Linked DNA regions of Paraburkholderia fungorum. The protein of the gene in region 1 interacts with the protein of each later gene in a pairwise test. Links are inferred from orthologs where the notes say so. Each region holds a gene or a part of one and is shown in the gene's direction. Other genes may lie near its edges.

Evidence for each region. The genes of interacting proteins can lie anywhere in the genome.
Region 2: the proteins of recR (region 1) and recO interact in binary tests that used the Escherichia coli proteins (3 or more experiments, as listed by UniProt). The link is inferred for Paraburkholderia fungorum from one-to-one orthologs.

Annotation. Positions count from the first base shown.
Region 1 is NZ_FNKP01000001.1:1,906,595-1,910,195, forward strand. What follows is about bases 424-3,127. They hold recR (recombination mediator RecR), read left to right. Parts: upstream 424-1,329; coding sequence 1,330-1,926; downstream 1,927-3,127. Other genes in these bases: BLS41_RS08440 (DNA polymerase III subunit gamma/tau), read left to right, coding at 424-510; BLS41_RS08445 (YbaB/EbfC family nucleoid-associated protein), read left to right, coding at 581-907; BLS41_RS08455 (CaiB/BaiF CoA transferase family protein), read left to right, coding at 2,123-3,127. Also shown: more of BLS41_RS08440, read left to right, coding at 1-423; more of BLS41_RS08455, read left to right, coding at 3,128-3,364; BLS41_RS08460 (ABC transporter substrate-binding protein), read left to right, coding at 3,548-3,601. UniProt on the Escherichia coli protein: May play a role in DNA repair. It seems to be involved in an RecBC-independent recombinational process of DNA repair. It may act with RecF and RecO.
Region 2 is NZ_FNKP01000001.1:2,861,334-2,864,768, reverse strand. The notes cover bases 449-3,435. They hold recO (DNA repair protein RecO), read left to right. Parts: upstream 449-1,481; coding sequence 1,482-2,390; downstream 2,391-3,435. Other genes in these bases: acpS (holo-ACP synthase), read left to right, coding at 3,168-3,435; pdxJ (pyridoxine 5'-phosphate synthase), read left to right, coding at 2,387-3,151; era (GTPase Era), read left to right, coding at 596-1,495; rnc (ribonuclease III), read left to right, coding at 449-541. In the rest of the region: more of rnc, read left to right, coding at 1-448. UniProt on the Escherichia coli protein: Involved in DNA repair and RecF pathway recombination.

The DNA of each region.
Region 1 (3,601 bases):
GGTCCCGACGACGTTCGAGTGAACGCAGCGCCTGCGTCCTCGCCCGCGCCGGTGGTGGACTCGCGTCCGCTGCCCGCTGCCGTGCCGCTCGATCAGCTAGGCTTTAATGGCGACTGGCCGGCGCTTGCCGTCGATCTGCCGCTCAAGGGCATTTCGTATCAGCTCGCGTTCAACAGCGAACTGATGGCGCTCGAAGGCAACACGCTGAAACTCAACGTGCCGGTTCCGCAGTACGCGGAGGCATCGCAGGTCGCCAAGCTGAAAGTCGCGCTCGCCGAAAGACTCGGCCGGACCGTCGAGGTGCTGGTCGAAGTCGGTGCCGCCCGTCGGACCGCCTCCGCACACGACGCCGCGACGCGCGCACAGCGTCAGCGGGAAGCGGAGCGCGAGATCGGCGCCGATCCGTTCGTACAGTCGCTGATTCGCGAATTCGGCGCCAGCATCGTGCCTGGTTCGATTCGCCCCATTTCCCCGGACGCCGCCTCGAACGGTGCGTCGCCGGTCCATTGATTCGCCGCGCCGCTATTGACCTTAGCGCGCCCGATTTGCAGATCCCAAGCTATCAAGAAGGAGCATGTCCATGATGAAAGGCCAACTCGCTGGGCTGATGAAACAAGCCCAGCAAATGCAGGAAAACATGAAGAAGATGCAGGACCAACTCGCACTGATCGAAGTCGAGGGGCAGTCGGGTGCCGGTCTCGTGAAGGTGACGATGACCTGCAAGAACGACGTGCGCCGCGTGTCGATTGATCCGAGCCTGCTTGCCGACGACAAGGACATGCTGGAAGACCTCGTCGCCGCTGCGTTCAATGACGCCGTGCGCAAGGCCGAAGCCACCGCCGCAGAAAAAATGGGTGGCATGACTTCGGGCTTGCCGCTGCCGCCGGGCTTCAAGATGCCGTTCTGATTCTGAACGACGCCGCGGCAAAGTTTGCCGCGGCGTGAATCGCAAATGTGGGGCACAGGCATGCTACACACGCGAGCGCAACGCGAATAGCGTGCGTTACAGGCAGAATTGAACGTAGTCGCGGGCACCTGATTGAAAGGCTCGATCCGGCGCTCGAACGGAACGCACTAGTTGATGCATACCGGCCGACGCGCGAGCGAGGTGCTCGACAACGCCGGGTTTGCAAGTTTTACCCCGTTTCAGATTGATCGAATAGTTTCAAACCGCGTCGGTTTCCTGATGCAGCCCATCAATCAGGTTTTGTCTATCTGATGCTCGATGATCCGCAGTCAGCCTGCCGGGCGCAAACCGAACCAACGCGAACCATCCATCGCATCGCGACCCGCATCCACGGGCACTACCCACTTCGACGCCGATCCCGCATGAAACAACCTTCCGCCTTGTCGGCGCTCGTCGAAGCGCTGCGCGTATTGCCCGGAGTCGGGCCGAAGTCGGCGCAACGCATGGCCTATCACCTGATGCAGCACGATCGCGATGGCGCCGAAAAACTCGGCCGTTCGTTGCTGTTCGCGACCGAGCATCTGCAGCACTGTGAAAAGTGCAATACCTTCACCGAAGCGCAGATCTGCGAGGTCTGCCTCGACGAGGAACGTGACCCGGCGTTGCTGTGCGTCGTCGAAACACCGGCCGATCAGATCATGCTCGAACAGACCATGACCTATCACGGCCTGTACTTCGTGCTGATGGGGCGGCTGAGTCCGCTCGACGGCATCGGTCCGAAAGAGATTCATTTCGACCGTCTGGTCAAACGCGCGTCGGACGGCGTGGTCAAGGAAGTCGTGCTCGCCACCAATTTCACCAATGAAGGCGAGGCCACCGCGCATTACCTCGGGCAGACGCTTAAGGCGCGCGGCCTCGCTGTCACGCGTCTGGCGCGTGGTGTGCCGGTGGGTGGCGAACTCGAGTATGTTGACGCCGGCACGATTGCGCGCGCGATGCTCGACCGCCGTTCGATGTAGTCGTCTGCACGATGACACCCGGAGGATCGCGAGCGAGCGGTTCCGGTAAATGTCGCGCCTTGAAGCAGGCCGTGCCGCGCGGTGAAGGCGCGACTCGATACACGCACTCGAAAAAAGCGCACACACGCCGTGCGCGTCAGCCATCTCAAGAACGTCAAGATCGTCAAATACGTCAGGACCAGAACAAAGGAGACACATGAGCGCCACCTCTGAATCAGACGCGAGCGCCGCGCCTCAACCCGCTCAAGGCCCGCTCGCCGGCGTCAAGGTGCTGGAACTCGGCACGCTGATCGCCGGCCCGTTCGCCGCGCGCTTTCTCGGCGAGTTCGGTGCCGACGTCATCAAGATCGAAGATCCCAAAGGCGGTGACCCGCTGCGCAAATGGCGCAAGCTCTACCCGGAAGTCGGCGGCACGTCGCTTTGGTGGGCGGTGCAGGCGCGCAACAAGAAATCGGTCACGATCAATCTGAAGGCCGAAGAGGGCAAGGAGATCGTGCGGCGTCTCGCGAAAGAAGCGGATATCGTCGTCGAGAATTTCCGGCCGGGTTTGCTGGAGAAACTCGGACTCGGCTATGACGTGCTGTCCGCCGAAAACCCCGGGCTCGTGATGGTGCGTCTGTCCGGCTACGGCCAGACCGGGCCGTATCGCGACCGGCCCGGATTCGGGGCGATCGCCGAATCGATGGGCGGCTTGCGCCATATCACCGGCTATCCGGATTTGCCGCCGCCGCGCATCGGTATTTCGATCGGCGATTCGATCGCTGCGCTGCACGGCGTGATCGGCGCGTTGATGGCGCTGCATCACAAACAGGTGAACGGCGGCAAGGGGCAGGTCGTCGATGTGGCGCTGTACGAGGCCGTTTTCAACATGATGGAAAGCGTCGTGCCCGAATACGGCGTGTACGGGATGGTGCGCGAGCGCACCGGCGCGTCGCTGCCGGGTATCGTGCCGTCGAACACCTATCCGTGCCGCGACGGCAGCATCGTGATCGGCGGCAATAGCGATCCGATTTTCAAGCGGCTGATGGTGGCGATCGAGCGTGAAGACCTCGCGAATGATCCGGCGCTGGAACATAACGACGGCCGCGTGCCGCGTACCCAGGAAATCGACGGCGCGATTGCCGGGTGGCTCTCCACGCGCACGATCGAAGAAGCGCTCGCGGTGCTGAATGCAGCCGATGTGCCGGTTGGCCGCATCTTCAGCGTTGCGGATATGTTCACCGATCCGCAGTTCATGGCGCGGCAGATGATTCAGCGTTTCAAGTGGCAGGACGGTCAGGAAATCACATTGCCGGCGGTCACGCCAAAGCTCTCCGCGACGCCTGGCGAGACGCGCTGGCTCGGCCCCGAACTGGGTGAACATACCGATGAAGTCCTGCAATCGCTAGGTTATGATGCAGACGACATTGCAAGGTTGCACGCGCAACAGATCGTGTGAAGCGAAGCGCGGCATCCTCGGGTGCCGCGAGTAAAACATGAGGCAGCGACCGGGTCGCCGCCTCAGAAAGGCTGGCACTCGTTCGAAAGAAACACGCCGGAGCAGCACCCAGAAAAGTTGCCGGTAAAGAGCGACGCAGAGCGGCAAATAAAAGCCGCACGACAAAAGTTTGGAGACGACACCATGCAACGCAGAACCTTCCTCGCCGGAAGCGCCGCGCTCGCCGGCGCCACGCTT
Region 2 (3,435 bases), 950 kb from region 1 along the record:
CGATGTGATGGCCGCAGCGCCCGCACTGGTCACCAAATCGAAGCGTTCGAAGAGCGCGCGCGCGGCAAAGAATGCCGAGCCCGAGATCGTTCCTGGCGTCACCGGCGTGCAGGCCGCGCTGGATTTGCGCACGCCCGATCGCAAAAGCGAACGTGCTGAGCGGGCCGCCGCACGCGGTGAGCCGCGCGCAAACGCTGCGACGGCCGCAACCGAAGCCGCCGCCGAGCGCTCCACGTTGACGGTCATAGGCGCACCTTTGGCCGTGATCCGTGCCGCTCATGTCGAATACAGCGGGCAGGACAAAGCCGAGAAGCTTGAGAAACCGGAGAGAGCAGGCTCCCACGCAAGCGACAAACCCGCTGAAGCCAAAGCCGAAATCAAGGCAGAAACTGCATCCCCGCGCGGCGCAGACAAGGCCCGCGGCCGTGAAGCTACAACATCCGGTGCGGCCGTATCCACGCCGGGCGCACCGGCGCCAGCCGAACACGAACCCGGCGTAGCCGACGCGGTGCAAACGCGCGTCGCCGACGCGGGCCATTGATTGCCATCGGCGCGCCATTTCCGCGTGTCGATCTGAACTTGCCGTAGCCCGAATATGAACGCTCCCACTCCCACTGATTTTCGCTGCGGCATGGTCGCGATCGTCGGCCGCCCTAATGTCGGCAAGTCCACGCTGATGAATGCGCTGGTCGGCCAGAAAGTCAGTATCACGTCGCGCAAGGCGCAGACCACGCGCCACCGCATCACCGGCATTCATACGCTCGAAGATGCGCAGTACATCTTTGTCGACACGCCCGGTTTCCAGACCAAGCACAGCGGCGCGCTGAACCGTTCGTTGAATCGCGCGGTCACGTCCACGCTGACCTCGGTGGATGCGATCCTGTTCGTGATCGAAGCCGGCCGTTTCGGCGCGGACGATCAGAAAGTGCTCGACCTGATTCCACCGTCGGTCCCCACGCTGCTGATCGCGAACAAGCTCGATCGCGTGTCGGATAAAGCTTCGTTGTTCCCGTTCATGCAGCAGGTCAGTGCGCTGCACAAGTTCAGCGAGATCGTGCCGCTGTCGGCGAAAAACATCGACGACATCAAGCGTCTGATGGCGACCGTCAAGCCGTTCCTGCCGGAAGGCTCGCCGATCTACGGCGAAGACGATCTGACCGATCGCAGCGAGCGCTTCCTTGCCGCTGAAATCCTGCGCGAAAAGGTGTTCCGCTGGACCGGCGACGAGCTGCCGTACACGAGCACCGTGCTGATCGACAAGTTCGAAACCGAAGGCCGTCTGCGTCGCATTTTCGCGACCATCATGGTCGAGCGCGACACGCACAAGGCGATGATCATCGGGCAGAAGGGCGCGAAGCTGAAGCAGATCAGCACCGAAGCGCGCCTGGATATGGAAAAGCTGTTCGACGGCCCCGTGTATCTGGAAACCTTCATCAAGGTGAAGAGCGGTTGGGCCGACAACGAAGCCGGGCTCCGTGCGTATGGGTACGAATGACGCGTGGATGACGCTGAATTCCGACGCAGCCCCGGACGACCAGGAGCCGGCCGCGCCGGCTCGCGAGCCATCGTCCAAACCGGCTCGTAGCATCAAAAAAACTTCCAGCAAAAGCGCGTCCGCCGGCGAAGGCGAGGCGCGCAAATCACCGACACCCCGCGCGCCGCGCACTTCCGCCTCCATCTACAAGATCGCGGAGCAACCCGCGTTCGTTCTGCATAGCTATCCGTACCGCGAGACCAGTCTGATCATCGACGTGCTGTCGCGTGATCACGGCCGCATTGCGCTGGTCGCGAAGGGCGCGAAGCGTCCTCACTCCGCGCTGAGAGGCGTGTTGCAGACCTTCCAGCCGCTCGCGTTGTCGTGGTCGGGCAAGTCCGAAATGCGCACGCTGACGGGCGCCGAATGGGTCGGCGGCATGTTGCCTTTGACAGGCGGCGCGCTGCTCTGCGGCTTCTATGTCAACGAACTGCTGGTCAAGTTCTGCGCGCGCGAAGACCCGCATCCGCAGCTATTTCACCACTACGTTGTCACGATGACGCGTCTCGCGCACGACGAACCGCCCGTGCAGGTGCTGCGTTCGTTCGAGCGCGTGCTGCTGCGTGAAACCGGCTACGCAATGGCGCTCGATCGAACCGTCGCGCGTAGGGCCGTGGTGGCCGAAGGCCGCTATGTGTTCGATCCCGAGCGTGGCGTGCGCGAAGCGTCCGACGAGTGGCCTTTGCAATGGCCGGTGATTTCGGGGCAAACCTTGCTCGATATGGAACAGGACGATTACCATCGAGCGCAGACCGTGGCGCAAAGCAAAACGCTGATGCGCTTCCTGCTCAACACCTACCTTGGCGGCACGCCGCTCGCGACGCGCCAGATCCTGATCGACTTGCAGAACTTATGAGCTTCTTTCTTACGTCGCCGAATGTGATTGACCTGGGCGTGAACATCGATCACGTCGCCACGCTGCGCAACGCGCGCGGCACGTCTTATCCCGATCCGATCCGCGCAGCCTTGATGGCCGAAGAGGCCGGCGCGGATGTCATCACGCTACATTTGCGCGAAGACCGCCGTCATATCGTCGACGCGGACGTGCGCAAGCTGCGTCCGTTGCTGAAGACGCGGATGAATCTGGAATGCGCTGTCACGCAGGAGATGCTCGACATCGCGTGCGAAGTGCAGCCGCACGACGTTTGCCTCGTGCCGGAAAAGCGCCAGGAGTTGACGACCGAAGGCGGTCTCGACGTCGCCGGTCAGTTCGAAGCCGTGCGTGCCGCGTGCAAACAACTCGCCGACGCGAACTCACGCGTGTCGCTGTTCATCGACCCGGAAGAGACGCAGATTCGTGCAGCGCACGAAGCGGGAGCGCCGGTGGTCGAGTTGCACACGGGCCGTTACGCGGAGGCCCACGATCCCGCCGAACAGCAACGTGAATTCGAGCGCGTGGTGCATGCGGTCGAATTCGGTGCGACGCTCGGCATCAAGGTCAACGCGGGCCACGGCCTGCACTACACCAACGTGCAGCAGATCGCGGCGATCGACGGCATTGTCGAGTTGAACATCGGCCATGCGATCGTCGCGCACGCGATCTTCGCGGGCTGGGAAAACGCGGTGCGCGAGATGAAGGCGATCATGGTCGCCGCGCGTCTCGGCGCGCGCGCCTAAGCCCGGCGGCTTGCATATGGCGATCTACGGCATCGGTACCGACATCGTTCAGGTCAGCCGCGTGGCCGCGGTGATGACCCGCACCAACGGCCGTTTCGCCGAGAAAGTGCTCGGCCCGGACGAACTTCGCGTCTATCACGCGCGCACGGCCCGCTCGGCTGCGCGCGGTCTCGCGTTCCTCGCCACGCGGTTCTCGGCGAAGGAAGCGTTCTCGAAAGCGATCGGCCTCGGCATGCGCTGGCCGATGACCTGGCGCGCGCTGCAAACGCTGAACAAGCCGAGCG